DNA from 4 places in the Erwinia sp. TECH1 genome. Region 1 is predicted to be linked to each of the others. Evidence: predicted binding sites of a transcription regulator. Region 1 holds the regulator's gene; each other region holds the start of a gene.
The links. The regulator CRP, encoded in region 1, controls carbon source genes, mostly activating them, when cyclic AMP is high. The targets are predictions, from matches to a motif close to ATGTGANNNNNNTCACAT.
Positions count from the first base shown of each region.

Region 2: a site for CRP is predicted at 4,706-4,723, ahead of focA (formate transporter FocA). Genes of this name have one in related genera too.
Region 3: a site for CRP is predicted at 5,931-5,948, ahead of yrbN (protein YrbN). Genes of this name have one in related genera too.
Region 4: a site for CRP is predicted at 5,096-5,113, ahead of msrB (peptide-methionine (R)-S-oxide reductase MsrB). Genes of this name have one in related genera too.

Region 1 covers NZ_JBSRZK010000001.1:4,364,861-4,372,558, reverse strand. The annotation lists gene ACVWZ0_RS20610 (putative adenosine monophosphate-protein transferase Fic) at 1-246, shown strand, start outside; gene ACVWZ0_RS20605 (aminodeoxychorismate synthase component II) at 279-854, shown strand; gene argD (bifunctional acetylornithine/succinyldiaminopimelate transaminase) at 940-2,157, shown strand; gene ACVWZ0_RS20595 (YccS/YhfK family putative transporter) at 2,252-4,330, opposite strand; gene crp (cAMP-activated global transcriptional regulator CRP) at 4,389-5,021, opposite strand; gene ACVWZ0_RS20585 (OsmC family protein) at 5,327-5,731, shown strand; gene ACVWZ0_RS20580 (phosphoribulokinase) at 5,724-6,593, opposite strand; gene ACVWZ0_RS20575 (YheU family protein) at 6,815-7,030, opposite strand; gene ACVWZ0_RS20570 (hydrolase) at 6,987-7,698, opposite strand, start outside.
Region 2 covers NZ_JBSRZK010000001.1:1,738,737-1,746,434, reverse strand. The annotation lists gene aroA (3-phosphoshikimate 1-carboxyvinyltransferase) at 1-1,193, opposite strand, end outside; gene serC (3-phosphoserine/phosphohydroxythreonine transaminase) at 1,272-2,357, opposite strand; gene ycaO (30S ribosomal protein S12 methylthiotransferase accessory factor YcaO) at 2,665-4,422, shown strand; gene focA (formate transporter FocA) at 4,782-5,639, shown strand; gene pflB (formate C-acetyltransferase) at 5,711-7,698, shown strand, end outside.
Region 3 covers NZ_JBSRZK010000001.1:4,209,528-4,217,225, reverse strand. The annotation lists gene infB (translation initiation factor IF-2) at 1-626, shown strand, start outside; gene rbfA (30S ribosome-binding factor RbfA) at 692-1,093, shown strand; gene truB (tRNA pseudouridine(55) synthase TruB) at 1,093-2,067, shown strand; gene rpsO (30S ribosomal protein S15) at 2,145-2,414, shown strand; gene pnp (polyribonucleotide nucleotidyltransferase) at 2,716-4,842, shown strand; gene nlpI (lipoprotein NlpI) at 4,967-5,851, shown strand; gene yrbN (protein YrbN) at 5,955-6,011, shown strand; gene ACVWZ0_RS19720 (DEAD/DEAH family ATP-dependent RNA helicase) at 6,028-7,698, shown strand, end outside.
Region 4 covers NZ_JBSRZK010000001.1:2,678,295-2,685,992, forward strand. The annotation lists gene ACVWZ0_RS12495 (NAD(P)H nitroreductase) at 1-418, opposite strand, end outside; gene sppA (signal peptide peptidase SppA) at 600-2,456, shown strand; gene ansA (asparaginase) at 2,538-3,557, shown strand; gene pncA (bifunctional nicotinamidase/pyrazinamidase) at 3,565-4,173, shown strand; gene ACVWZ0_RS12515 (YeaC family protein) at 4,297-4,572, opposite strand; gene msrB (peptide-methionine (R)-S-oxide reductase MsrB) at 4,578-4,982, opposite strand; gene gapA (glyceraldehyde-3-phosphate dehydrogenase) at 5,318-6,313, shown strand; gene ACVWZ0_RS12530 (D-hexose-6-phosphate mutarotase) at 6,381-7,259, shown strand; gene ACVWZ0_RS12535 (aldo/keto reductase) at 7,293-7,698, opposite strand, start outside.

The sequences.
Region 1 (7,698 bases):
ATGGCGGAAAGGCTCGCCTGGTACTACTGCGAGCTGACCGTGCTGCATCCTTTTCTGCGCGGCAACGGACGCGCCCAGCGGCTTTTTTTCGAACAGCTGATTATCCATGTCGGTTGCGACATTCAATGGAGCCTGATCGACAGCGAAAGCTGGCAGGCGGCCGTTAAGGCAAGCCTGGCGGGCGACTTATCGCTGCTGGAAGCCGCTTTCGGCAAAGTCATCAGCGAGCGGGACGAAAACGCGTAGAATAGCGGCGTTTCTTTTTTCCCGGAGCTTGTATGCTGCTGCTGATCGATAACTATGACTCTTTTACCTGGAACCTTTATCAATATTTTTGTGAAGCAGGCGCAGATGTTCACGTCAGACGTAACGACGAGCTGACGCTGGCGCAAATAAGCGAGCTAAAGCCTGAACATCTGGTGATTTCGCCGGGGCCGTGCACGCCCAACGAGGCGGGCATCTCGCTGGAGGCTATCCGGGCCTTCGCCGGAAAAATCCCGGTGCTTGGCGTTTGTCTGGGGCATCAGGCGATAGCACAGGCTTTTGGCGCGCGTATTGTGCGGGCGCGTGAGGTAATGCACGGTAAAACCTCGCTGATTGAGCATAATAACAGCGGCGTTTTTAACGGCCTGAATCATCCGCTACGGGTAACGCGCTATCATTCGCTAATCGTCGAGGCTGCCTCGCTCCCCGCCGATTTTGAGGTGACGGCATGGTCGCTGCGCGACGGCGAGAAGGACGAGATCATGGGCGTGCGGCATCGTGATTTGCCGCTGGAAGGCGTGCAGTTTCATCCGGAAAGTATCCTCAGCGAGCAGGGGCATCAGCTGCTGAAGAATTTCCTCAGGCAATAAATTTGGTTGCCTTAAAGTGATTTTTTATGCATATTTTGTGATTATAATTTCAGTGGCTCTGTAACGTAAAAAGATGAGGTTGGCAATGGCAGCGGATAAATTATCGGTAACGCGCTCGACGTTTGATGAAGTGATTTTGCCTGTTTATGCACCAGCGCAGTTTGTGCCGGTTAAGGGAAAAGGCAGCCGCGTCTGGGATCAGCAGGGTAAAGAGTACGTCGACTTTTCCGGCGGTATCGCCGTTACCGCGCTGGGCCACTGTCATCCGGCGCTGGTGGAAGCGCTGAAAACGCAGGGTGAAACCCTGTGGCACACCAGCAACGTCTTCACCAACGAACCCGCGCTGCGCCTGGCCAGCAAGCTGATTGCCGCCACCTTCGCCGAACGCGTGTTCTTCGCTAACTCCGGCGCGGAAGCCAACGAGGCGGCCTTTAAGCTGGCTCGTTATTACGCGACTAAACGCCATTCGCCTTTTAAAAGCAAAATTATCGCGTTTCATAACGCCTTCCACGGCCGCACGCTGTTTACCGTTTCCGTCGGCGGCCAGCCGAAATATTCCGACGGCTTTGGCCCTAAACCAGCGGACATCGTCCACGTGCCGTTTAACGATCTTAACGCGGTAAAAGCGGTTATCGACGACCATACCTGCGCCATCGTGGTGGAACCTATCCAGGGCGAAGGCGGCGTGATGCCGGCTACTCAGGCGTTTATGCAGGGGCTGCGCGAGCTGTGCGACCAGCATCAGGCGCTGCTGGTGCTGGATGAGGTACAGAGCGGCATGGGCCGCAGCGGCAAGCTGTTTGCGTATGAACACTACGGCGTCCAGCCCGATATTCTGACCACCGCCAAAGCGCTGGGCGGCGGCTTTCCGGTCAGCGCCATGCTGACCACCAACGAGATCGCCTCGGTGATGGCGCCCGGCGTGCACGGCACCACCTATGGCGGCAACCCGCTGGCCTGTGCGGTAGCGGAAGCGGCGCTGGATATCATCAATACGCAAGAAGTGCTGAACGGTGTAGAGGCGCGCCGCGAGCAGTTTGTCGCCGCGCTGAAAGCGCTGGACGCGCAGCTGGATCTGTTCAGCGACATTCGCGGCAAAGGCCTGCTGATTGGCGCGGCGCTGAAGCCGCAGCATGCCGGTAAAGCGCGCGATATTCTGAACGCCGCCGCCGCCGAAGGCGTAATGATCCTCAATGCCGGGACGGACGTGATCCGTTTTGCGCCGTCGCTGGTCATTGAACCGACCGATATCGAAGAGGGCATGAACCGCTTCGCCACCGCCGTGAAAAAACTGCTGGCTTAACTCGTCAGGCCGGAAGCCTCGCGCTTCCGGCTAAACAGGCGCGTCGTCTGCACCAGGCCGCTTACACGCGCCGAAAAACTTCTGCTCAGCATCATCAGGCTGATTTCCGTAAATGGCGCGACAGCCAGCGGCCATGATGAGGTCGGCTGCTCCAGGCCAACGAAGAAATAGTGTGCATCACGCCAAGATGTTCCAGAATGCGCTTTATGTGCCTCTCCATCACCGTGGTCGCGCCCTGCTGAAAGGGCGTATCCGTCTCCAGCACGTTGTTTGTGGAACTCGGCCCGTCATACTCCAGCCGCTGCTGGCAGCGCTGTAGCGCAATTTCGCACGCCTGTAGATAGCGCTCGGCCAGCTGCGGCGTCAGCATGGTATGTTCACGCGCTAAAATGGTCATGGCGTTGATATGCTCAACGATAAACTGACTGTGCGTAACCCAAAGCTTCATATCGGCCAGGTAGCGGGCGTCGAAACCCGGCTCCTGCATCGCCTGGTTCAGCGAGTTAAACAGCGCGTTGTGCGCCTGGTTAACGCGCATACGCTGCCAGGCAAGCTTCTGCGGACTCTCTTCGTCCCCCAGCAGTTTCTGGAGCGCTTCCTGATAGGTTTCCAGCGCGTCGTGCGCATTCTGCCGCAGCAGGCCGCTTTGCCACTGCGGCCACAGCCAGATCATCCCGGCAAAGGCGATCAGGCAGCCCATCAGCGTATCCAGCAGGCGCGGCAGCAGAAAGTCGGCGCCGTTCAGCGACAGCAGCTGAAGCGAATATACCGCCGTCACGGTAAAGCCGATCGTCGCCAGGCCGTAATATTTGCGGATCACCAGATAGCCCGCCAGCGTCAGCGTCAGCATCACCAGCAGCACAGCCGATTCCGGCACCTGAAAGCGTAGCGTCAGCGCGGCCACCACCAGCCCGCCCAGCGTGCCCAGCGCACGGTGCTGAATACGTACCCTGGTCGCGCTGTAGCCGTTCTGGCTGACAAACATCACCGTCATCAGCAGCCAGTAAGGCTTGGGCAGATTAAACGAGAGCGCCAGGGTGCTGGCGAAAGCGAGCATAACCGCAAACCTGGCGGCGGTGCGCAGCGCGGCGGATTTCAGCGACAGATAGCTTCTGATGGCAGATAGCAGCGGCAGTCGTTTCTGACGATCCGCCATCAGATCGCGCTGGTAAAGCGGACGCTGGGTACGCAGCACGCGGGCGATACGGCTGAAATGCCAGGCGCAAAAGTTGCCGACCGGGTTGGCGGGATGCTGGCGGGCAATTTTTTCCAGCGCCTGCAGCTGTTTATCCATGCTGAAACGTGTCGGCAGACGGTGATAGAGAATATCGTCCGCCAGCTCGCGCAGCCTGGCCGCAATGGTCTGCGCGTTCCAGCGGATCACCGCCTCGGCATGGCTCTGCTCCACCAGTTTCTGCACCTCTTCCGGCTGATGCAGGCTGACAGCGATATGCTCCTGCAAATCCAGCGCAACCTGAAAAGCGCGGGTCAACCGCTTATGGTGATTATCGTTGCTGGCGGCCAGCATGTGCATTTGCTGATAGCAGGTATTGATAAGGTCGACCGCTTTTTGCTGGCGAGCCAGCAGCGGCGGCAGCGTTTTTTCCGGGTCGGCAAGCTGCGTCAGCAGGCTGTATTTGGCCTCGCAGTAGCCGGCCAGCTCGCGATAAAGCAGGCTGAGCGTTTCCCGCATCGGCTGCTCTTTCCACAGCCAGAACCAGAACCAGTTAAAGAGGCCGTACCAGACCGTGCCCAGGATATAAAGCGACGGCGGCTGCCAGATGGGCATCCGACCGGCCAGGCTCAGGGTAAAGATGCCGGCAATCAGCGCGCCGGGCAGCAGTCTGCCATGCAGCGGGCTGATTTCGCCGGTCACGCCCAGCAGCATGGCCATGGAAAACAGGATAATGGGCAGGGGAACGGCATAGTCGCCAAGATACTGCACCAGAAAGCTGCTGAAGGCGAAAAGGCCGCCGCCGATCAGCAGACGTTTAAAGAAGCGTTTATGGGGCGTATCCAGACCGGCGATATTGCAGCAGGCCGGCACCAGCGAGAACAGCAGGCCGTTTTGCAAATTGCCCAGCAGCCAGCCGACGGCGACGGGCAGGCAAAGCACCAGCGTCTGCCGCAGGGCGTAGTTAACTTCGGGATGGTAGATGAGTCGGCGCCACATTGCTTTGTACCCGCTGAAAAGGCGCAACGAAGGCATTGCGCCATGCAATCAGAGCGGTTTAGCGTGTACCGTAGACCACGATGGTTTTACCGTGTGCGGAGATCAGATTCTGATCTTCCAGCATCTTCAGAATACGGCCGACGGTTTCGCGCGAGCAGCCGACGATCTGGCCAATCTCCTGGCGGGTAATTTTGATCTGCATCCCATCCGGGTGGGTCATAGCGTCCGGCTGTTTGGCCAGATTCAATAGCGTTTGCGCGATGCGACCTGTCACATCGAGGAAAGCTAAATTGCCCACTTTCTCGGAGGTAACCTGCAGGCGGCGCGCCATCTGTGAAGAGAGACGCATCAGAATATCCGGGTTGACCTGGATCAGCTGGCGAAACTTCTTATAGGAGATTTCCGCCACTTCACAGGCCGTTTTTGCCCGCACCCATGCGCTGCGCTCCTGGCCTTCTTCAAACAGGCCAAGCTCGCCGATAAAATCGCCCTGGTTAAGGTAAGACAGGATCATCTCTTTACCTTCTTCATCCTTGATGAGCACCGCTACCGCGCCTTTGACGATGTAGTAAAGGGTTTCTGCTTTCTCACCCTGGTGGATCAGCGTGCTTTTGGATGGATACTTATGAATATGGCAATGTGACAGGAACCATTCAAGTGTCGGGTCTGTTTGCGGTTTGCCGAGAACCATTCGCTGTTATCCTCTGTTGTTATCGTGCCTAAATACAGGGGCAGAGTTCCCTGACAGGCGTTGAAATAGTCAAGCGCTTCCCATGCAGGAAAGTTATTCGGCTCTCTGTTGAGTGCCGGGCTCGTTATGTCGTCCCGTTTCGTCTGGTCTGTAGAGTACTGACGAAATACAGCCTTGTTTGTAGCACAGCTTTGCATGGGTGTCTTCTGTTGTCTCGCTTCAGCATAGCGGGAAATCTGCCGCGCTGCTGTTTTAGTTGCCTTAAGCCGACCGCGGCTTAACTAAATGAATTAGAGGAGTTTGTTATGCAAGCGAGCGTCAAATGGGTGGAAGGGCTGACCTTTTTGGGAGGATCCTCATCGGGCCATCAGATCGTGATGGACGGCAACGCGGGCGATAAAGCGCCCAGCCCGATGGAAATGCTGCTGATGGCGGCAGGCGGCTGTAGCGCGGCGGAAGTGGTTGCCATTCTGCAAAAAGGGCGTTTCACGGTAGACAACTGCGAGGTGAAGCTGACGTCAACCCGGCGCGAGAAGCCGCCGCGCCTGTTTACCCGCATCAACCTGCATTTTATTGTCAGCGGCAGCGGGCTGACGGATAAGGCGCTGGCGCGCGCGGTCAGCCTTGCGGTCGGGAAATATTGCCCGGTCGCGCTGATGCTGGGTAAGGGCGTGACCCTTACCCATAGCCATGAGATGGGCGTTACTTGATAGCTTTGCCTTCCATCAGGCGCTTGACCAGCGGCCCCATAATCAGCTCCATCGCCAGGCCCATTTTGCCGCCCGGCACCACCAGCGTGTTGATATGGGAGATAAAAGAGCCTTGCAGCATCGCCAGCAGATAGGGGAAGTCAATCTGTTCCAGCGCCTGGAAATGGATAACCACGAAGCTCTCGTCGAGCGAAGGAATGCCGCGCGCGGCAAAAGGGTTGGACGTATCCACGGTAGGGACACGCTGAAAGTTAATATGGGTGCGGGAAAATTGTGGCGTAATGAAGTTAATATAATCGTCCATTGAGCGCACCACGGAATCCATCACCGCCTCGCGTGAATGACCGCGTTCGCTGGTATCGCGGATCATTTTTTGGATCCACTCCAGGTTGACGATAGGCACCACGCCCACCAGCAGATCGACATGCTGCGAGACATTGTTCTGCGGCGTCACCACGCCGCCGTGCAGCCCTTCGTAAAACAGCACGTCGGTGGGTTCCGGCAGCGGCTGCCACGGCGTAAAAGTGCCGGGCACCTGGTTCCAGGGCACCGCTTCGTCATAGGTGTGCAGATATTTTCTGGACTGGCCGCTGCCGCTGCGGCCATATTCCGCGAAGGTTTGCTCCAGCAGCGAAAAATCGTTGGCCTCCGGGCCGAAATAGCTGATATGGCGGCCCATATCACGCGCTTTGCGGATCGCCATATCCATTTCGGGACGGGTATAGCGATGGAAGCTGTCGCCTTCCACTTCCGCCGCGTGCAGGTTCAGCTGCTGAAAAATTTTGCGGAAGGCCAGGCTGGTGGTGGTGGTGCCCGCGCCGCTGGAACCGGTCACGGCAATCACTGGATGTATGGCGGACATAAACGAGTTTCCTGTGAACGTTATTCCGCCATTGTTATCACGTTTTGCTATAGCCTGTCATCTTCTGCCCAGGGGTGAGCGCGCGGCAGAGGTTATGCAATAAAGCCAAGCGCGAACAGCGGTTTAGCTGTCAGGGAAACGAGATCGCCGTCTTCCGACTAGCTAAGCGGTAAGAAGAACACGGCGTCGCCGATAGGCTTTTGCCCCCTCAGCGGGAGGCGTTAACGGATCTGGCCTTTAGGCATGATATTGACCGTCTCGTGCAGCTCTGACCAGACCAGCACCGCCTCGCCGTTTGTCAGCTGACGACGAACGTCATTGACTTTTTGCTCCAGCGAGCGCTCCTGCTCGCCATAGTCGGTGCCTTCCCGCAGCACGAAGGCTTCAATCAGGTTAGCGAGCGTGTCCGGGTCCAGTTCTTTCCAGGGAATAATCATCGTTGTCCAGCCAGGTTGAAAGCCATTGCGGTATACGCTGCTCCAGCCACATTTGCGGCCTGCGCAGCGTTCCCCCCACGAATCCCACATGTCCGCCGTGCTGCGTCAGCTGATACGTTACGCAATCGGGCAGCCTGTCGGTTGCAGGAATGACCTCGTCGGTCATAAAGGGATCGTCTTTAGCATGAATAATCAGCAGAGGTTTACGCACGCCGGAAAGCAGCGGCAGCGCGCTACAGCGGCGATAGTAATCCGTCGCGTCCACAAAACCGTGCGCTCTGGCAGTAATGGCGTCGTCAAACTCCCTGAGTCTCTTAAGCGCCTTAAGCTGCGTCAGATCGACAGGCAGCGTGCCGGGCCAGGCGTGCAGTTTGCGGGTGGCGTTCTGCTTCAGCAAGTTTAGCAGGTAGCGCTGATAGACACGCGAGAATCCCTGCTCCAGCCGCTGGCTGCAGGGTTCCAGCATCAGCGGCGCGGAAACGATAACGCCGGCATCCAGCAAACAGCTGTCGCCCTGTTGGCCCATCAGGCAGCCCAGCATATTACCGCCAAGCGAAAAGCCCGCGGCAGCGGTCGCCACCGTTCCCCAGGTTTCCCGTAGCCAGCGTAAAAAATAGCTGGCGTCTTCGGTTTCGCCCGAATGATAAATGCGCTCCAGACGGTTCGGT
Region 2 (7,698 bases), 2.6 Mb from region 1:
GACAAGGCCACCAGCGAGAAGCACATCGCCATACGGTGATCGTTGTAGGTGCCGATTTCAGCATACTGAATAGTTTCAGGCGGCGTGATGCGAATATAGTCATGCCCTTCTTCGACTTCAGCACCAACTTTACGCAGCTCGGTCGCCATTGCCGCAAGACGATCGGTTTCTTTCACGCGCCAGTTGTAGATATTACGCATTACCGTAGTGCCTTTGGCAAACAGCGCCGCCGTGGCGATAGTCATCGCCGCGTCCGGAATATGGTTCATATCCAGATCGATAGCGTTCAGTTCGCCGCGCGTGCAGGCGATATAGTCGTCGCCCCATTCAATAACCGCGCCCATTTTTTCCAGCACGTCGGCAAAATGAATGTCGCCCTGCATACTTTTTCGACCGATACCGGTGACTTTAACCGTACCGCCTTTGACTGCGGCCGCTGCGAGGAAATAGGAGGCGGAAGAGGCATCGCCTTCCACCAGATAATCGCCTGGCGAGGTATAGTTCTGGTTGCCCCTGATACGAAATACAGCGTAATTATCGTTTTCTACCGTGACGCCAAAGGTCTGCATCAGGTTCAGGGTAATATCGATATAAGGTTTTGAAACCAGCTCGCCCTTAATGGCAATGGTCGTGTTTTGTGGAGCCAGCGGCGCGGTCATCAGTAGTGCGGTCAGGAACTGGCTGGAGACGCTACCGTCGACGGCCACTTCGCCCCCGCTGAAGCCGCCTTTGATATGCAGCGGCGGATAATCCGTCTGTTCAAGATAGTCGATCTGCGCGCCGCCCTGGCGCAACGCATCGACCAGATGACCAATCGGACGTTCTTTCATCCGCGGCTCTCCGGTCAGCACAATATCGTTAGAACCCAGGCAAAGCGCGGCGGCCAGCGGGCGCATCGCCGTCCCGGCATTGCCTAAAAAAAGCTCCAGCGGCTGCGTCGACTGCAGAGGGCCGCCCTGACCAGTCACTTCACACTCTGTGCGGTCTTCAGAAAGCGTAAAGCTTACGCCCAGCGCTTTTAGCGCGTTCAGCATATGACGCACGTCATCACTGTCCAGAAGGTTGGTCAGACGAGTAGTGCCTTTTGCCAGCGCAGCGAGCAGCAAAGCGCGATTTGAGACGCTTTTGGAACCAGGTAGGTTAACGGTACCTTCTACACGCGCGACGGGTTGTAAAGTCAGGGATTCCTGCATGTGAGACTTCTTCTCCAGATAAAATGCAACAAAACCCCGCACCGGGCGAGGTTTTACTATCAAAACCGTACCGGCTAATTAACCGTGACGACGTTCAAAATCAGTCATAAATTCGGTTAGCGCTTTAACGCCTGCCAGCGGCATAGCATTGTAAATTGAAGCGCGCATTCCGCCTACGGCACGATGACCTTTTAACGCATGCAGGCCAGCCGCGAATGATTCTTCGAGGAAAACCTTATCCAACGCTGCATCAGCCAGCTGGAAAGGCACATTCATGCGCGAGCGGTTAGCGTGAGCCACATCGTTACGGTAAAAATCACTGTTATCAATGATACCGTAAAGCAGATCGGCTTTAGCCTGATTCCGCTTGTCCATTTCCGCTACGCCGCCCTGTTCTTTCAGCCATTTAAAGACCAGGCCGGAAAGATACCATGCAAAAGTCGGCGGCGTGTTAAACATGGAGTCGTTTTCGTTTAATACCGTGTAATCCAGGATTGACGGCAGCGCTTTCTGGGCTTTGCCCAGCAGATCTTCACGTACGACCACCAGCGTCAGGCCAGCCGGCCCAATGTTCTTCTGCGCACCGGCATAAAGGACGCCATAGCGGTTAATATCCAACGGACGGGAAAGAATAGTGGAAGAGAGATCGGCCACAGCAATCTTATCGCCGAAGTCCGGCTCTTCATTAATAGCAACACCGTCAATGGTTTCATTTGGACAATAGTGAACATAGGCTGCTTCATCTGAAAGCGCCCACTGGCTCATAGGCGTAATAGCGCGCAGCCCGTCAACGGTTGTTTTCACGTCAATGACGTTAGGCGTACAGTATTTTTCCGCCTCTTTAATCGCGCTGTGCGCCCAGTAGCCGCCGTCGGCATAGTCTGCCGTACTCTGGCTGCCCAACAGGTTCATCGGAACGGCAGCAAACTGCGCGCGCGCGCCGCCGTGGCAGAATAATACTTTGTAATTTGAAGGGATTTTCAGCAGATCGCGAAAATCTTTTTCCGCTTCCACGGCCACCTGCGTAAACTCCTTGCTGCGGTGGCTGATCTCCATCACGGAAGTTCCTGAACCCTGCCAGTTGCAGAGTTCCTGTTCGGCACGACGTAGCACTTCTACCGGCAGCATTGCTGGACCGGAGCTAAAATTGAAAACCTGGCTCATTTCCCCTCACCACTTTCAGATCAATCGATTTCGAGTCTGCTACCGGTTTTATCATTGCCACCCTGGCGCTGCAATGTTTAATCGGGTCAGCCGACCAGTTATGCGGCCTGCGCCGCAACAGCTTGTAGCGTGAAATATAGTGACCACGATATTTTGTGAGGCGTCTTCCGGTTAGCTTTTTTTATGGCCGATCTGCGCAGGCAAAAATGCCACAATAGCCGGGTAAAACAGTTCGTCGGATAGCGAATGGCCGGGAAACCCCGTATCATGGCGCGTTTTCGGCACAACCCAAAAACGAGTGGGCACTATGACGCAAACTTATATTCCAGGCAAAGACGCCGCACTGGAAGATTCCATCGCACGCTTTCAGCAAAAATTACAGGATTTTGGCTTCCATATTGAAGAGGCCTCCTGGCTGAATCCGGTTCCTCATGTATGGTCGGTCCATATTCGCGACCGCGACTGCCCGCTCTGCTTCACCAACGGTAAAGGCGCCAGCAAAAAAGCGGCGCTGGCTTCGGCATTGGGTGAATATTTTGAGCGTCTGTCGACCAACTATTTCTTTGCTGATTTTTGGTTAGGTAACGCGATCGCCAACGGCGATTTCGTGCATTATCCTGACGAAAAATGGTTTCCGCTGCCGGATGACGACAGCCTGCCGGAAGGCATTCTCGATGCGCGACTGAAGGCGTTTTACGATCCTGAGCAGGCGCTTAGCGCCAGCGATTTGATCGATCTGCAGTCCGGCAATGCCGCACGCGGCATCTGCGGCCTGCCGTTTACGCGTCAGTCCGATGGGCAAACGGTTTATATTCCGATGAATATCATCGGTAACCTCTACGTCTCTAACGGCATGTCGGCAGGCAACACGGCCAACGAAGCGCGCGTTCAGGGCCTTTCTGAAGTCTTCGAGCGCTATATCAAAAACCGCATTATCGCCGAATCTATCAGTCTGCCGTCCATCCCGCAGGAGGTGCTTAACCGCTATCCGGGCGTAGTGGAGTCCATTGCTAAACTGGAAGCCGAAGGCTTCCCAATCTTCGCTTACGACGCTTCACTGGGCGGCAACTATCCGGTTATTTGCGTGGTGCTCTTCAATCCGCAAAACGGTACCTGTTTTGCTTCATTCGGCGCGCATCCTGATTTTGGCGTGGCGCTGGAGCGTACCGTGACAGAACTGCTGCAGGGACGCGGGCTGAAAGATTTGGATGTCTTTACGCCGCCAACCTTTGATGATGAAGAAGTCGCCGAGCACGCTAATCTGGAAACGCACTTTATCGATTCCAGCGGTCTGATCTCCTGGGATATGTTCAAGGACGAGGCGGACTATCCTTTTGTCGACTGGAGCTTCGCAGGCACCACGCAGGAAGAATTCGCCACGCTGATGGCCATCTTTAAAGCGGAAGATAAAGAAGTCTATATTGCTGACTATCAGCATCTGGACGTGTATGCCTGCCGTATCATTGTGCCAGGCATGTCAGATATCTATCCTGCGGAAGATTTGCTGCTGGCTAATAACAGCATGGGCGCTTACCTGCGCGATACGCTGTTATCACTGCCCGACAGCCAGTGGGAAAAAGAGGATTACCTGGCGCTGATTGAACGCCTGGACGAAGACGGCCATGACGACTTTACCCGCGTACGCGAGCTGCTGGGCCTGGCAACAGGCAAAGACAACGGCTGGTACACGCTGCGTATCGGCGAGCTGAAAGCGATGCTGGCCCTGGCAGGCGGCGATATCGATCAGGCGCTGATCTGGACGGAATGGACTATGGAGTTTAATGCCTCCCTGTTTTCACCCGCCCGCGCCAACTACTATCGCTGTCTGCAAACGCTGCTGCTGTTGAGCCTTGAGGATGAACGCGATCCTGTGCAATATCATACTGCTTTCGTACGTATGTATGGACAGGAAGCCGTAGACGCGGCATCTGCCGCCATTAGCGGTGAAGCGCCTTTCTACGGGTTGCAGAGCGTGGATGAAGAGCTGCTGGCCTTCCCGGCTCATCAGTCGCTGCTGGCTGCCTATGAAAAGCTGCAGCAGGCGAAACGCCGTTACTGGAAATAATATTTTTGGCCCGCTCGACAAAAGCGGGCCTTTTATCAGGGCCAGTTTTAACGCTAATTAATCCATTAATTTTTCTTAAGGTTAATAAAAAGTAGTTTATTTATTTCCAGGTATTAAAAAATTTATTTATTCGGGATCTATTTTATTGCAGTTGTTAACCAGAAAAGCAGATGCTATTTAAAAAATAATAGATAAATTAAAATAAATTTTAACTAATAAAATCAATAAATTAATTCACCTGACACGCCTGTTTTTTAACTCGTTCCGACAATGTCCGGCGTCAATATGATCCACATCAATTTCTCACCTATACTGCTTTGTTAGTATTTCGTTGTTGATAAACTTCAGGAGACGTTAGTGTGAAAGCTGGCAATCCGTTCGATTTACTTTTACCGTCTGAAATGGCTAAAGTCGCTGAGGAAGCCGGTGTCTATAAAGCTCAAAAGCACCCCTTCACCACGTTTTTTTTGGCGATTACCGCAGGCGTTTTTATTTCCATCGCGTTTGTTTTTTATATCACGGCCACAACCGGGACTGAAACTATCCCTTATGGCGTAGCGAAGCTTATTGGCGGCATCTGCTTTTCGCTGGGGCTGATGCTGGTCGTGGTCTGCGGCGCCGACCTTTTCACCTCGACCGTGTTAACCATGGTAGCTAAAGCCAGCGGACGGATTACCTGGGGTCAGCTGGCGCGCAACTGGCTCAATGTCTATATAGGGAATTTCTTCGGCGCGATGTTTTTTGTCGGGCTGATCTGGTTTGCCGGCCAGTATATGGTGGCAAATGGTGCATGGGGGTTAAATGTTCTGCAAACGGCTGACCATAAGATGCACCATACTTTTATTGAAGCTGTCTGCCTCGGCACCCTCGCTAACCTGATGGTTTGCATGGCGGTCTGGATGAGCTATTCCGGCCGCAGCCTGACGGACAAAATGCTGTCGATGGTGCTGCCCGTAGCGATGTTTGTCGCCAGTGGTTTTGAGCACAGTATCGCCAACATGTTCCTTATCCCCATGGCGATCGTTATTAAAGATTTCGCCGCACCGGAGTTCTGGCAGGCCACGGGAACCACGGCAGCACACTTTTCCAGTCTGACAGTAGGCAACTTCATTGTTGACAATCTTATCCCCGTGACGCTTGGCAACATTATTGGCGGTGGATTGCTGGTCGGCCTGACCTACTGGGTTATCTATTTGCGGGACGGCGATCATCACTGATTGCCGACAACAGGATTAAGCCCTGCTGTGCTGCAGCAGGAACGAAAGAACTTCATTGAAAAGGTGATCACATGAGCGAGCAAAATGTAAACCAGGCTGCTGCCTGGGCAGGCTTTGCAGAGGGCGAATGGCAGAACAGCATCAACGTCCGTGACTTCATTCAGAAAAACTATACGCCTTATGAAGGTGATGAATCCTTCCTGAGCGGCGCAACTGAAGCGACCACTAAGCTGTGGGATAAGGTAATGGAGGGCATCAAGCTCGAAAACCGCACCCACGCGCCGGTCGATTTCGATACCGATTTAGCCTCTACTATTACCTCCCATGACGCTGGCTATATTGACCGCAAACTGGAAACCATTGTCGGCTTACAGACTGAAGCGCCGCTGAAACGCGCGCTGATCCCTTTTGGCGGCATTAAGATGGTGGAAGGCTCCTGTAAAGTTTACGGACGCGAGCTGGACGCCGGCCTGAAAAAAGTCTTTACCGAGTACCGCAAAACGCATAACCAGGGCGTATTCGATGTTTATACGCCGGATATTCTGCGCTGCCGTAAGTCCGGCGTGCTTACCGGTTTGCCAGATGCCTACGGCCGCGGCCGCATCATTGGCGACTACCGTCGCGTTGCGCTTTACGGCATTGATGCGCTGATGAAAGATAAATTCGCCCAGTTTGCCTCGCTGCAAAGCGATCTTGAAAATGGCGTCAATCTTGAAGCGACAATCCGTCTGCGTGAAGAGATCGCCGACCAGCATCGCGCGCTGCAGCAGATTAAAGAAATGGCTGCCAAATATGGCTGTGATATTTCCGGCCCGGCCACAACGGCGCAGGAAGCCGTGCAGTGGACCTACTTTGGCTACCTGGCCGCCGTTAAATCGCAAAATGGCGCGGCAATGTCTTTTGGTCGCGTATCCACCTTCCTGGATATCTACATTGAACGCGATCTGCAGGCGGGCAAAATCACCGAGCAGGATGCACAGGAACTGATTGACCACCTGGTGATGAAGCTGCGTATGGTGCGCTTCCTGCGTACGCCTGAATACGATGAGCTGTTCTCCGGCGACCCAATCTGGGCAACGGAATCGCTGGCCGGTATGGGCGTTGACGGCCGTACGCTGGTAACCAAAAACAGCTTCCGCTTCCTGAATACCCTGTACACTATGGGTCCTTCGCCAGAGCCAAACATGACCATCCTGTGGTCTGAAAAACTGCCGCTGAACTTCAAGAAATTTGCGGCCAAGATTTCAATCGATACTTCATCCGTTCAGTACGAAAACGACGATCTGATGCGTCCTGACTTCAACAACGACGATTATGCTATCGCCTGTTGCGTCAGCCCGATGATCGTCGGCAAGCAGATGCAGTTCTTCGGTGCCCGCGCCAACCTCGCTAAAACCATGCTTTACGCTATCAACGGCGGCGTGGATGAAAAACTTAAAATGCAGGTAGGCCCAAAAGATCCGCCGATGATGGACGACGTGCTGGAATATGAAAAAGTGCTGGATCGCATGGATCACTTTATGGACTGGCTGGCGAAACAGTACGTTACCGCGCTGAACATCATTCACTATATGCATGACAAATATAGCTACGAAGCTTCTTTGATGGCGCTGCACGATCGCGATGTCTATCGCACCATGGCCTGCGGTATTGCCGGTCTGTCCGTCGCTGCCGATTCACTTTCCGCGATCAAATATGCCAAAGTTTCCCCTATTCGCGACGAAGATGGACTGGCCGTTGATTTCAAAATTGAAGGTGAATATCCGCAGTTCGGCAACAATGACTCACGCGTAGATGATATTGCCTGTGACCTTGTTGAACGCTTTATGAAGAAAATTCAGCAGCTGCAAACTTATCGTGATGCTGTCCCGACTCAGTCGGTGCTGACTATCACCTCTAACGTGGTATACGGTAAGAAAACCGGCAACACGCCAGACGGTCGCCGTGCCGGTGCACCTTTTGGCCCAGGCGCTAACCCAATGCACGGCCGCGATCAGAAAGGCGCTGTGGCTTCGCTTACCTCCGTTGCGAAGCTGCCATTTGCCTACGCTAAAGACGG
Region 3 (7,698 bases), 160 kb from region 1:
AAGGCGAAGTTTCCGAGCTGAACATCGTGCTGAAAGCGGACGTACAGGGTTCTGTCGAAGCTATCGCCGACTCGCTGATGAAGCTTTCCACTGACGAAGTGAAAGTGAAAATCGTTGGCTCCGGCGTAGGTGGTATCACCGAGACCGACGCCACGCTGGCTGCGGCTTCCAACGCCATCCTGGTAGGCTTTAACGTTCGTGCCGACGCGTCCGCGCGCCGCGTGATCGATTCAGAAAGCCTGGATCTGCGTTACTACTCCGTCATCTATAACCTGATTGACGAAGTGAAGCAGGCGATGAGCGGTATGCTGGCGCCGGAATACAAGCACCAGATCACCGGCCTGGCCGAAGTGCGTGACGTGTTCAAATCACCTAAGTTTGGCGCGGTTGCCGGCTGTATGGTGACGGAAGGCAACATTAAGCGTCACAACCCAATCCGCGTGCTGCGCGACAACGTGGTTATCTATGAAGGCGAGCTGGAATCCCTGCGCCGCTTCAAGGATGACGTTAACGAAGTCCGTAACGGCATGGAATGTGGTATCGGCGTGAAGAACTACAACGATGTGCGCGTTGGCGATATGATCGAAGTCTTCGAGATCATCGAAATCCAGCGTACCATCGCTTAATGGTTGCCTGACCAACCTGTTCGGGAGGCCTTTGCGCCTCCCGTATTTATTTGGAGAGAATAATTATGGCGAAAGAATTCGGTCGCCCGCAGCGCGTCTCCCAGGAACTGCAGAAAGAGATCGCGATTATTTTACAGCGTGAGATCAAAGATCCGCGTCTGGGCATGATGGTCACGGTTTCCGGCGTGGAAGTTTCCCGCGACCTGGCCTATGCAAAAGTGTTCGTTACCTTTTTAAACGATAAAGACGAAGACGCCATCAAAGGCGGCCTGCGCGCGCTGGGCGACGCTTCCGGCTATATCCGCTCCCTGCTGGGCAAAGCGATGCGCCTGCGTATCGTGCCTGAACTGACCTTCTTCTACGACAACTCGCTGGTTGAAGGGATGCGCATGTCTAACCTTGTCACTAACGTGGTTCGCAACGACGCCGAGCGCCGTGGCCCTGCGGAAGACGACAAGGAGGAGTAATGAGTCGTCCTCGTCGTCGCGGACGCGATATTCACGGTGTCCTGCTGCTGGACAAGCCCGGCGGCCTGTCGTCTAACGACGCGCTGCAAAAAGTTAAGCGGCTGTTTAACGCCAACCGCGCGGGCCATACGGGCGCGCTCGATCCGCTGGCGACCGGTATGCTGCCAATATGCCTGGGCGAAGCGACGAAGTTTTCCCGCTATCTGCTCGATTCCGACAAGCGCTATCGCGTGATCGCGCGGTTAGGCCAGCGTACCGATACTTCGGATGCGGACGGTCAGATCATCAGCGAACGACCGGTGAACTTCACGCAGGCGCAGCTTGACGCCGCGCTGGATAGCTTTCGTGGCGAAACGCAGCAGGTGCCGTCAATGTATTCGGCGCTCAAGTATCAGGGGCGCAAGCTCTATGAATATGCGCGTGAAGGCATTGAAGTTCCGCGTGAAGCACGCAGCATTACCGTTTACGAACTAAAATTTATTCGCCTTGAAGGCGACGAGCTGGAGCTGGAAATCCACTGCTCAAAAGGCACTTACATCCGCACCATTACGGACGATTTAGGCGAAATGCTGGGCTGCGGTGCGCACGTGATTTTCCTGCGTCGTTTGCAGGTCGCGACCTATCCGATCGACGCAATGGTCACGCTGGAGCAGCTGCAGGCACTTAGCGAAGAGGCCGCGCGTAACGAGCGTCCGGCGGCAGAGCTGCTCGACCCGTTGCTGATGCCGATGGACAGCCCGGCGGCGGCTTATCCTGAGGTAAACCTGCCTGTCAGCGCGGCGGCTTACTTTAAACAGGGCATGCCGGTGCAGGCGGCGAACGTGCCGGACTCGGGGCTGGTGCGCGTCACGGAAGGCGAGGCGCGTCAGTTTATCGGCATGGCGGAAGTGGCGGAAGATGGCCGCGTTGCGCCGCGTCGGCTGGTTGTAGAATATTCCGATGCATCATTTGCGAAAGCCTCAGGCTCAGAGTAGAATGGCGCGGCTTTACATTGGGTGGCTGAATTAGAGATCGGCGCCTGTACATTTATCTTAAAATTTGGAGTAGTAAAATGTCTCTAAGTGCAGAAAACAAAGCGCAGATCGTTGCTGATTACGGCCGTGATGCTAACGACAGTGGTTCTACCGAAGTTCAGGTTGCTCTGCTGACCGCTCAGATTAACCATCTGCAGGGTCACTTCTCTGAGCACAAAAAAGACCACCACAGCCGTCGCGGTCTGCTGCGCATGGTTTCACAGCGTCGTAAGCTGCTGGATTACCTGAAGCGTAAAGACGTTGCACGTTACACCAGCCTGATCGAGCGTCTGGGTCTGCGTCGCTAAGTCTTACAGTCTGCTCTCCTCGCTTTCGTCGTCCGACGAAGGAAAAGGGGGAAAAAGGCAGATTTGTGCGAGTTTCGCTAAAAAGGGGCCTTTATGGCCCCTTTTTTCAGTCGGGCGGCAGCAATCCAGGCCAAACTATTGTATTGTTGCTGAGTGTGATCTTCAGTTGCAGAGATTCGCGCGGCTAATGAGAGGCTTTGTCCCATAAGGGATTAGGGTTGTCATTAGTCGCGAGGATGCAATGAAGATTTAAGAGTCACGGCAGGAGAAAGCTCTTGCCAGGAACGTTAAGGACATTATTTTGCTGAATCCGATCGTAAAAAAATTCCAGTATGGTCAGCATACCGTCACGCTTGAAACCGGTATGATGGCTCGTCAGGCCACCGCTGCCGTTATGGTCAGCATGGACGACACCGCTGTATTTGTAACCGTAGTTGGCCAGAAAAAAGCCAAGCCGGGTCAGGACTTTTTCCCTCTGACCATCAACTATCAGGAGCGTACCTACGCTGCTGGTCGTATCCCGGGCAGCTTCTTCCGTCGTGAAGGCCGTCCAAGCGAAGGCGAAACGCTGATTGCGCGTCTGATTGACCGCCCGCTTCGCCCGCTGTTCCCGGAAGGTTTTGTTAACGAAGTCCAGGTGATTGCCACCGTGGTTTCCGTTAACCCACAGGTTAACCCTGATATCGTAGCGATGATCGGCGCTTCTGCCGCGCTGAGCCTGTCCGGTATTCCTTTCAACGGCCCAATCGGCTCTGCCCGCGTGGGTTACATCAACGACCAGTACGTGCTGAACCCAACCACCGACGAGCTGAAAGAAAGCAAGCTGGATCTGGTTGTTGCCGGTACCGAAGGTGCCGTGCTGATGGTGGAATCCGAAGCGGAACTGCTGAGCGAAGATCAGATGCTGGGCGCCGTGGTATTTGGCCACGAGCAGCAGCAGGTTGTTATCGAAAACATTAAGGCACTGGTTGCCGAAGCGGGCAAACCTCGCTGGGAATGGCAGCCGGAAGCGGTTAACGAAGCGCTGAACAGCCGCATCGCCGCGCTGGCCGAATCCCGTCTGAGCGACGCTTACCGCATCACCGAAAAGCAGGAGCGTTACGCTCAGGTTGACGTGATCAAATCTGAAACCACAGCGGCGCTGCTGGCGGAAGACGCAAGCCTGGACGAAGGCGAAATCAGCGATATCCTGCACGGTCTGGAAAAGAACGTGGTGCGTAGCCGCATTCTGCGTGGTGAGCCGCGTATCGACGGTCGTGAAAAAGATATGATCCGTGGTCTGGACGTGCGCACCGGCGTGCTGCCGCGTACTCACGGCTCCGCGCTGTTTACCCGTGGCGAAACTCAGGCGCTGGTAACGGCGACGCTGGGCACCGCGCGTGACGCACAGAACCTGGACGAGTTGATGGGTGAACGCACCGACAACTTCCTGTTCCACTACAACTTCCCTCCGTACTCCGTGGGTGAAACCGGTATGGTTGGCTCGCCTAAGCGTCGTGAAATTGGTCACGGTCGTCTGGCGAAGCGCGGCGTGCTGGCCGTAATGCCGAAAGGCGACGCGTTCCCGTACACCGTACGTGTAGTGTCAGAAATCACCGAATCCAACGGTTCATCGTCTATGGCTTCCGTATGCGGCGCTTCACTGGCGCTGATGGACGCGGGCGTGCCGATCAAAGCGGCCGTAGCCGGTATCGCGATGGGTCTGGTTAAAGACAACGATAACTTTGTCGTGCTGTCAGATATCCTGGGCGATGAAGATCACCTGGGCGACATGGACTTCAAAGTAGCCGGTAGCCGTGAAGGCATTACCGCGCTGCAGATGGACATCAAAATCGAAGGCATCACCCGCGAAATCATGCAGGTGGCGCTGAACCAGGCTAAAGGCGCGCGTCTGCATATCCTGGGCGTAATGGAACAGGCTATCAGCACGCCACGCGGCGATATCTCGCAGTTTGCTCCGCGCATCCATACCATCAAGATCAGCCCGGACAAGATCAAAGACGTGATCGGTAAAGGCGGTTCTGTTATTCGTGCGCTGACCGAAGAGACCGGCACCACCATCGAAATCGAAGATGATGGCACCGTGAAAATCGCTGCGACCGACGGTGACAAAGCGAAGTTCGCTATCCGCCGTATCGAAGAGATCACGGCAGAAATCGAAGTGGGCCGCATTTACAACGGTAAAGTGACCCGCATCGTCGACTTCGGCGCCTTCGTCGCTATCGGCGGCGGTAAAGAGGGTCTGGTGCACATTTCTCAAATCGCCGACAAGCGCGTTGAGAAAGTCACTGACTATCTGCAGATGGGTCAGGAAGTCCCGGTGAAAGTTCTGGAAGTTGATCGTCAGGGCCGCGTGCGCCTGAGCATCAAGGAAGCGGCCGAGCCGGAAGCGGCTGCGGCGCCTGCGCCAGAAGCTTCAGCAGAATAAGCAGCACACTAAGCTCTTCGCGGCGACGCGAAGAGCTGTTCCATCGCGAGGACAGGACGACACCTTGTGCACGGCAGGCGGATGAAAGGATGATCATCCCATTGTTTGTATTTGGGAGTGGTGAATGAAGCCTTTTTTGCGCTGGTGTTTCGTTGCGACAGCTTTAACGCTGGCAGGATGCAGCAACCCGGATTGGCGTAACAACGAGGTTTTGGCTGTTCCGCTACAGCCTACGTTGCAGCAGGAAGTGATCCTGGCGCGCATGGAACAAATACTTGCCAGTCGGGCATTAACCGATGATGAACGCGCACAGCTGTTATATGAGCGCGGAGTGTTGTATGATAGTTTAGGTTTGAGAGCACTGGCGCGAAATGATTTTTCACAAGCGCTGTCTGTCAGACCGGATATGCCGGAAGTATTCAATTACTTAGGCATATATCTGACGCAGGCAGGCAATTTTGATGCTGCCTACGAAGCGTTTGATTCTGTACTTGAGCTTGATCCAACTTACAATTACGCGCGTTTAAATCGCGGAATCGCACTCTACTACGGTGGAAGATTTAAACTAGCGCAAGATGATCTGCTGGCGTTTTATCAAGACGATCCTAACGATCCTTTCCGCAGCCTGTGGCTCTATCTCGATGAACGTGAGATGAGCGCTGACAAGGCAGAAGTGGCGCTGAAGCAGCGTTACGATAAGGCGGACAGAGACCAATGGGGATGGAATATTGTCGAGTTCTACCTGGGCCGTATCAGCGAAAAAACGCTGATGGAGAGGCTCAAGGCGGACGCAACGGATAACACCTCGCTCGCTGAACATCTCAGTGAAACCAACTTCTATTTAGGTAAGCACTACCTAAGTCTGGGGGAGAAGGACAACGCAGAAGCGTTGTTCAAGCTGACGGTTGCCAACAACGTCCATAACTTTGTTGAGCACCGATATGCATTGTTGGAGCTGGCGCTACTCGGCCAGACACAAGACGATTTATCAGAATCTGACCAGCAATAGCTGACGAACTTTTTTTGCCTGATTTTTGAAATGTCATCATCTTCACGGGTGAGGGCTTTCTTGTTCGTCGAAACCACTAATTTGAGCCGGTTCACACTTTTTGATGAAAATGACTGAATGTTTTCACGACGAGTTATGTAGACTGGCCGCCGCAATCTAAGAGGCACGTGTACTACATGACTGAAATTGAAACCACTTTTGCTGACCTGGGTCTGAACGAATCCATCCTCGAATCACTTAACGGCATGGGCTATGTTAAGCCATCTCCGATCCAGGCAGAGTGTATCCCACATCTGCTGGCGGGCCGTGACGTATTGGGTATGGCACAGACCGGTAGCGGCAAAACCGCAGCGTTCTCGCTGCCACTGCTACACAACATTGACAGCAACCTGAAAGCGCCACAAATCCTGGTGCTGGCACCAACTCGTGAGTTGGCGGTTCAGGTTGCGGAAGCCGTAACTGAATTCTCTAAACACATGCGCGGTCTTAACGTAGTGGCCCTTTACGGCGGCCAGCGTTACGACGTACAGCTGCGTGCGCTGCGCCAGGGTCCACAGGTTGTTGTGGGTACGCCTGGTCGTCTGCTGGACCACCTGAAACGCGGCACGTTAGACCTTTCTAACCTGCGCGGCCTGGTGCTGGACGAAGCCGATGAAATGCTGCGTATGGGCTTCATCGAAGACGTTGAAACGATTATGGCGCAGATCCCGGCCGATCATCAGACCGCGCTGTTCTCTGCCACCATGCCAGAAGCGATTCGTCGTATCACCAAACGCTTCATGAAAGATCCACAGGAAGTGCGTATTCAGTCAAGCCTGACCACGCGTCCTGATATCAGCCAGAGCTACTGGACCGCTTACGGTCGTAAGACTGATGCGCTGGTACGCTTCCTGGAGTCGGAAGATTTTGATGCGGCGATTATCTTCGTGCGCACCAAAAACGCCACGCTGGAAGTGGCCGAAGCGCTGGAGCGCAGCGGTTATAACAGTGCGGCCCTGAACGGCGATATGAATCAGGCGCTGCGTGAGCAGACCCTGGAGCGTCTGAAAGACGGCCGTCTGGATATTCTGATCGCTACCGACGTAGCGGCACGTGGTCTGGATGTTGAGCGTATCAGCCTGGTTGTGAACTACGACATCCCAATGGATGCCGAATCTTACGTTCACCGTATCGGCCGTACCGGTCGTGCAGGTCGTGCCGGCCGTGCGCTGCTGTTCGTTGAGAACCGTGAGCGTCGTCTGCTGCGTAACATCGAACGCACCATGAAGCTGACTATTCCTGAAGTAGAGCTGCCAAACGCAGAGCTGCTGGGTCAGCGTCGTCTGGCCAAGTTTGCCGCTAAAGTTCAGCAGCAGCTGGAAAGCAGCGATCTGGAACAGTACCGTGCGCTGCTGAGCAAAATGCAGCCTGCGGAAGAAGAGCTGGATATCGAAACGCTGGCTGCCGCGCTGCTGAAAATGGCGCAGGGCGAACGTCCGCTGATCGTACCGGCAGATCCGGCTCCACGTCCGCGTCGTGAGTTCAAAGAGCGTGACGATCGTCGCGGCGACCGTCCGGACCGTGGTCCTCGCGAAGCCCGTGATGGCGATCGTCCACGTCGTGAGCGTCGTGACGTTGGCGATATGGAAGTTTACCGTATCGAAGTGGGTCGTGATGACGGCGTTGAAGTTCGTCATATCGTTGGCGCTATCGCTAACGAAGGCGATATCAGCAGCCGCTACATCGGCAACATCAAGCTGTTTGGTACGCACTCAACTATCGAACTGCCAAAAGGCATGCCGGGCGACATTCTGTCTCATTTCACCCGCACGCGTATTCTGAACAAGCCGATGAATATGCAGCTGATT
Region 4 (7,698 bases), 1.7 Mb from region 1:
GATGCTCGGTCCAGGCGCCGCTGCGCCAGATGCCGTTAAAACCTTGCGCCACGGCCGCCATCTGCATCACCATCACCGCGCAGCCGGCGGACACCACCTGTTCCCAACGCGGCACCTTATGGTGCTCTTCACAATGGGCCACCACGGTGATAATCATCGGCGCGCGAAACGGCGACTGCTTAGCCTTCTCAATCGCTTTCGGCTCCATATTGTCGTCACGCGCGGCTTTTTCCAGCAGCTGGCTGAAGCGGTCGCGTCCTTCGTTCTCTACAACAATAAAACGCCACGGTTGCAGCGTGCCGTGATCGGGCGCGCGCATCCCGGCGCGGATGATATTTTCCAGCGCTTCTCCGGCGGGCGCAGGTTCGCTTAAACGTGAGGCGGAACGACGGTTGACTACCAGATCCAGTGCGTCCATAACTTACTCCTGATAAGAATGCTGAGCAGCTGAAGCTAGCACAGGATGATGATTTGTTACAGCATTCCGCTTTTTCCTGCTGACAAGTTTGCCCCTGCTCTTTAGGATGTCACCATCCCGACCCGGCACGGGCTGGTTTCCGTCGATTTTCCGGGTTTATTATCGCGATTATGGAGAGACTATGCGCACTTTGTGGCGAGCGATCGCTGGCGTTTTTAAATGGGCCTGGCGCCTGCTGAATTTTATTCGGGAATTTATTCTTAATCTTTTCCTGGTGCTGCTGATTTTGATCTGCGCCGTGGTCTATTTTCAGTTCACCAAATCTTCCGCGCCTGTGGAAACGCAGAAAGGCGCGCTGGTGGTCGACCTTGCCGGTGTGATTGTCGACAAGCCTTCGGTCAGCAATAAGCTCAGCAAGATTGGCCGCCAGCTGCTTGGCACCAGCAGCGATCGGCTGAAAGAGAATTCGCTGTTTGACGTCGTGGATGCGATTCGCCAGGCGAAAAGCGATGCCAATATTACCGGCATGGTGCTCGATCTGCGCGATTTCGCCGGGGCCGATCAGCCCTCGCTGAGCTATATGGGCAAAGCGCTGCGCGAATTCCGCGACAGCGGCAAACAGATTTACGCCACGGGCGACAGCTACAGCCAGGCGCAATACTACCTCGCCAGCTTCGCCAATAAGATCTATCTGTCGCCGCAGGGCACGGTCGATTTACACGGTTTCGCCACCAACGGGCTTTACTACAAAACGCTGCTGGACAAGCTGAAGGTCAGCTCGCATGTTTTCCGCGTCGGCACCTATAAGTCGGCGGTAGAGCCTTTCCTGCGCGATGATATGTCGCCTGCCGCGCGTGATGCGGACAGCCGCTGGATTGGCGAGCTGTGGCAAAACTATCTTAATACTGTCGCTGCCAATCGCCAGGTAACGCCGCAGCAGCTGTTCCCGGGCGCACAGGGCGTGCTTGATGGCCTGCAGAAAGTAGGCGGCGATACCGCGCGCTATGCAAAAGATAACAAACTGGTGGATGAACTGGCTTCTCGTTCAGTCGTGGATGCGCAGCTGGGCAAAGTTTTCGGCTGGGACAAGCAGGCGCAGGACTTTAACGGCACCAGCATCTACGATTACCCGCTGAAGGACAAACCGGTGGCCAACGGCAATATTGCCGTCATCATGGCTAACGGCGCGATCATGGACGGCGAGGAAACGCCGGGCAACGTCGGCGGCGATACCACCGCGCTGGCTATTCGCAAGGCGCGCCTGGATGACAAGGTCAAGGCGATTATTCTGCGCGTCAACAGCCCTGGCGGCAGCGTCAGCGCGTCTGAAACCATTCGTGAGGAGCTGGCGGCGGCCAAAGCGGCAGGCAAGCCGGTGGTGGTGTCGATGGGCGGTATGGCGGCTTCCGGCGGCTACTGGATCTCTACGCCGGCGAATTACATTATTGCCAGCCCGAGCACGCTGACCGGCTCTATCGGTATCTTCGGGGTGATCAATACGGTTGAAAATTCGCTGGATGCGATTGGCGTCCATACCGACGGCGTGGCGACTTCGCCGCTGGCGGACGTGACGACGACCAAAGCGCTGCCGCCGGAAGTGCAGCAGCTGATGCAGCTGAGCATTGAAAACGGCTATAAAAACTTCCTGGGTCTGGTAGCCAGCTCGCGGGGCAAAACGCCGGAGCAGATCGATCAAATCGCTCAGGGCCACGTCTGGACAGGCAGCGACGCCAAAAGCAATGGCCTGGTCGACGCGCTGGGCGACTTCGACGACGCGGTGGCGAAGGCGGCGGAGCTGGCGCATCTCAAGCAATACCAGCTGAACTGGTATCAGGATGAGCCTGGCTTTATGGATCTGCTGTTCAGCCAGATGGACGCATCCGCACGTGCGGCGCTGCCCGAGGCGCTGCAAGCGTATCTGCCTGCGCCAATGTATGACGTAATGGCCGCGATGAAAAATCAGCCGGGCCTGCTCGACAACCTGAACGACCCGCAGAACCGCTATGCGTTCTGCCTGACCTGTAGCCAGGTCAAATAAGCCGAAAGCAGCCCGCTGGTCGGGCTGCTTTTCCCGGTTTTTCCCCTTATACTGCCCTCTTTTTCAAGCCTGAGTAATCACATGCAAAAAAAATCCATCTATGTAGCCTATACCGGCGGCACCATCGGGATGCAGCGTTCCGAGCATGGCTATGTGCCTGTTTCTGGTCATCTGCAAAATCAGCTGGCGAAGATGCCGGAATTCCATCGTGCCGAAATGCCGGATTTTACCATTCACGAGTACCAGCCGCTGATCGACTCTTCCGATATGACGCCGCAGGACTGGCAAACGATTGCGGATGATATTCAGGCTAATTATGATAATTACGACGGTTTCGTGATCCTGCACGGCACCGATACCATGGCGTTTACCGCCTCCGCGCTCTCTTTTATGCTGGAAAACCTGGCCAAGCCGGTAATTGTGACAGGGTCACAGATCCCACTGGCGGAGCTGCGTTCCGACGGTCAGCAAAACCTGCTTAATTCGCTGTTTGTCGCGGCTAACTATCCCATTAATGAAGTCGCCCTTTTCTTCAATAATCAGCTTTATCGCGGTAACCGCACCACTAAAGCCCATGCCGACGGCTTTAACGCTTTTGCCTCGCCTAACCTGGCGCCGCTGCTGGAAGCGGGTATCCATATTCGTCGTCTGAATACGCCTCCGGCTCCTGGCGGCCAGGGACCGCTCATTGTGCGCTCGATTACGCCTCAGCCTGTCGGCGTCGTCACGATCTATCCGGGAATTTCTGCCGACGTGGTGAGCAACTTCCTGCGCCAGCCGGTAAAAGCGCTGATCCTGCGCTCCTACGGGGTTGGCAATGCGCCGCAGAATCCGGCTTTCCTGAAAGAGCTGCAAGAAGCTTCCGATCGCGGCATTGTCGTGGTGAACCTGACGCAATGTATGTCCGGCAAGGTAAACATGGGCGGCTATGCGACGGGGAACGCGCTGGCGCTGGCGGGCGTGGTAAGCGGCTACGATATGACCGTGGAGGCAACGCTGACCAAGCTGCACTTCCTGCTCAGCCAGAACCTTTCCAGCGATGAAGTTCGCCAGCAAATGCAGGTGAATTTGCGCGGTGAGCTGACTCCTGACGAAAAGTGAGATAAGCATGAACCAGGCCCTGATCCTGATCGATCTGCAAAATGATTTTTGCCCCGGCGGCGCGCTGGCCGTGAAGGACGGCGACAGCACCCTCGCCGTCGCTAACCAATATGCGGCAGAATTTCATCGGCTTCAGCGGCCGGTGGTGGCAACGCTGGACTGGCATCCGGCTAACCACGGCAGCTTTGCGTCAGTGTCGGGGCAATCGGTGGGCACGCTGGGCGAACTGGACGGCCTGCCGCAAATAGGGTGGCCGGATCATTGCGTGCAGCATAGCGCAGGCGCAGAGCTGCACCCTGAGCTGGATCGGCGCTATCTGACCACACAGATTTATAAAGGCGAGCAGCCGCTTATCGACAGCTATAGCGCATTTTTCGATAACGGCCACCGCAACAAAACAAGGCTGGATAGCTGGTTGAAGAGCCGTGGCGTCACCAGCCTGACGATGATGGGCCTGGCGACGGACTACTGTGTAAAATATAGTGTGCTGGACGCGCTGGCGCTCGGTTATCAGGTTCAGGTCGTCGCCGCAGGCTGTCGGGGCGTAAACCTGTCACCGCAGGACAGTGAAATCGCGCTGGCAGAAATGGCGGCTAAAGGCGCAGTCATTATTTAAACGGCGCCGCAGACGCTGCCTCGTTCGGCGTCGCATCCATGCAGCTTTTAGTCACCAGGCTAAGAGGGCCCGCTCGCCCGGTTATCAATACGTAGCCGGGCTTTATCACGGCATCAAACGATGTTAGTGCAGTCTGATAGGCGTGATGTCGTCGTCGATGCCAAATTCCTCTTTCAGCTGTTTCTTGCTTTTGGTCACCATTTCGCCGCCCTTGCCCACGCTCATATGCTGCGGCTCGTCGTTGTGACGCGCCTGCCATAGCATCACCAGCTGCAGGCTATTCTCTTTCTGCTCCGGAGTCAGGGCCACGCCGTCGGCCCATTTACCGGTTTCTACCGCCGTAGCCAGACGCTGATAAACCTCGGGCGTCATGGCAGCAATGATCTCATCCAGCTCCATAACGTCTATCCTTTAATCTGAGTGCCATCTTCATCGGTGAAACTTAATGAAGCAGAGTTGACGCAGTAGCGCTCGCCTGTCGGCTGAGGGCCGTCGGGAAAAACGTGCCCCAGATGGGCATCGCAGGTACCGCAACGGATCTCGATTCGCTGCATCCCGTGCGAGTCATCTTCCAGATAGCGGATGGCGTCATCGCTGTAGGGCTGATAAAAACTCGGCCAGCCGCAGCCGGAATCATACTTGGTGCCGGACAGAAACAGCGGCGAGTTGCAAACGAGGCAGTGATAAATCCCTTCGTGCTTGTTATGCAGCAGCTTGCCGGAGTACGGCGGCTCTGTCCCGCGCTGCTGAGTGACGTAGCGCTGCATTTCGTTTAGATCGGTTTCAGGTTTCAGTGGGCGTTCGGCCATATCAGGTATCTCTGGCAAAGTGGTCTGAAGATTTCTACATTCTAACAAATGCATAACAACGTCAGGGGATTTTTCATGCTCAGGCGGAGTCTGAAAGTAAGCAGGCAATGAAATTGTGACCTGGATCACCCTTTAAAATCCCGACCCCTTTATATTCGGGCCGAATGCCCCAAACTAAAGGTAAGACGCTCGTCGCGGAAGGCGTTTTCAGGCGATTATTCCTGCTCCAGGGTTTGATTTGTCGCAACTATTGAAGCGATTCCGCTTGACGCCTGATAAGGTTTTTGTAATTTTACAGCCAACCTTTTATTCACTAACAACAGCTGGTGGAATATATGACTATCAAAGTAGGTATCAACGGTTTTGGCCGCATCGGTCGCATCGTTTTCCGTGCTGCTCAGCAGCGTTCTGACGTAGAAATCGTTGCAATCAACGATCTGCTGGACGCCGAGTACATGGCTTACATGCTGAAGTATGACTCTACTCACGGTCGTTTCGACGGCACCGTAGAAGTTAAAGATGGCCATCTGGTTGTTAACGGCAAAACCATCCGTGTTACCGCTGAAAGAGATCCAGCTAACCTGAAGTGGGACGAAGTCGGTGTTGACGTGGTTGCCGAAGCAACAGGTATCTTCCTGACCGACGAAACCGCTCGTAAACACATCCAGGCTGGCGCGAAGAAAGTTGTTCTGACCGGTCCTTCCAAAGATGACACCCCAATGTTCGTTATGGGTGTTAACCACAAGGCGTATGCTGGCCAGGAAATCGTGTCTAACGCATCCTGCACCACCAACTGCCTGGCACCGCTGGCAAAAGTTATCAACGACAAGTTCGGCATCGTTGAAGCGCTGATGACCACCGTTCACGCTACCACCGCTACCCAGAAAACCGTTGACGGCCCGTCTCACAAAGACTGGCGCGGCGGCCGTGGCGCATCTCAGAACATCATCCCATCTTCTACCGGCGCAGCTAAAGCGGTAGGTAAAGTGATCCCTGAGCTGAACGGCAAACTGACCGGTATGGCTTTCCGCGTACCTACTCCTAACGTTTCCGTGGTTGACCTGACCGCGCGTCTGGCTAAGCCTGCTTCTTACAAAGAAATTTGTGAAGCTATCAAGGCAGCGGCTGAAGGCGAGCTGAAAGGCATCCTGGGCTATACCGAAGACGAAGTGGTTTCTACCGATTTCAACGGCGAAACCCTGACTTCCGTATTCGATGCTAAAGCCGGTATCGCACTGAGCGACACCTTTGTTAAGCTGGTTTCCTGGTACGATAACGAAACCGGTTACTCTAACAAGGTTCTGGATCTGATCGCACATATCGCAAAATAATCGCGATTAGCTGATTCTGAGGGCGACTGCGGTCGCCCTTTTTTTTCGCTGAATAACAGGAGCTCCGATGAACGAAAAACTTTTTTCGCTGCCCGTAGCCGACCAAATCACGCCCTATATTTCACTGCGCTTAATGGGCGAGCTGCCCGTAGTCGTTATCGCGCATCCGAAGGTGCGCGCGGCGGTGACGCTTCAGGGCGCGCAGCTGGTTGCCTGGCAGCCCAGCGGCGAGAAACCGGTTATCTGGCTGAGTGAGAAAACGGCGTGGACGTCTGGCAAAGCCATTCGCGGCGGCGTGCCCGTCTGCTGGCCATGGTTTGGCCCGGCCGGCGAACCGGCGCACGGCTTTGCCCGCTCGCTGCCCTGGACGCTGTCGGCGCACGACGAGAACGAAGAAAGCGTGATGCTGACGCTGACGCTGGAAAGCAGCGAGCAGACGAAAAAATTCTGGCCGCACGATTTTACGCTGTTTGCCCGTTTCCGCTTCAGCGATCGCTGTGAAATTGAGCTGGAAGCGCACGGCGACTTTCAGGCCACCGGTGCCCTGCACACTTACTTTGCCGTTGAGGATATCGCGGGCGTAGAGGTGAGCGGACTGGGTCAGCCTTATATCGATAAGGTAAAAGAGAATGCTGAAGGCCGTGCCGAAAACGGCAGGCAAACCTATCCTGACCGCGTCGATCGCATATTTACCCAGCCGGAAGATTGCAGCACTATCCACGATACGGCGGGTAACAGGATCATAGAGGTTTATCATCACTATCATAGTGACGTTGTCACCTGGAATCCCGGCCCGGCGCTTTCGTGCAGCATGAGCGATATGGCAAACGAAGGCTATAAAAGCATGGTATGCGTGGAAACGGCTCACGTGACGCAGCCCATGGTCAGCGCGGGCGAGTCTCCGGCCCGGCTGGCAACCACGATTAAAGTGCGTAAACGCGCTTAGTGAAGACGGCGGGCCCAATGCCCGCCTGCGGTTCTACACCACGTCCAGCGGCATTTTGCGATTGGGCGGCGGGAAAGCTTCGTTGATTAACGCCAGCTCCTCATTGCTTAACACAACTTCCAGCGCGGCGGCGTTTTCAGCCACGTGCTGCAGCGAACTGGCTTTAGGGATCGCCATCACGCCTTCTTTGCGAATAACCCAGGCCAGCAGCAGCTGCGCCGTCGTAATGCCCTTTTGTTGTGCAATATTGTTCAGAACAGGATGGGTCAGCAAATCGTGCCGCAGTCGGCCAGCCTGCGCCAAAGGGCAATAGGCCATTACCGGGATCGCATGCTGCTGGCAGTCCGGCAATAAATCATACTCAATGCCGCGCGAAGCCAGATGGTAAAGCACCTGATTAGCCGCGCAGGCGTTGCCCCCCTCTTCGGCCAGCAGTTCT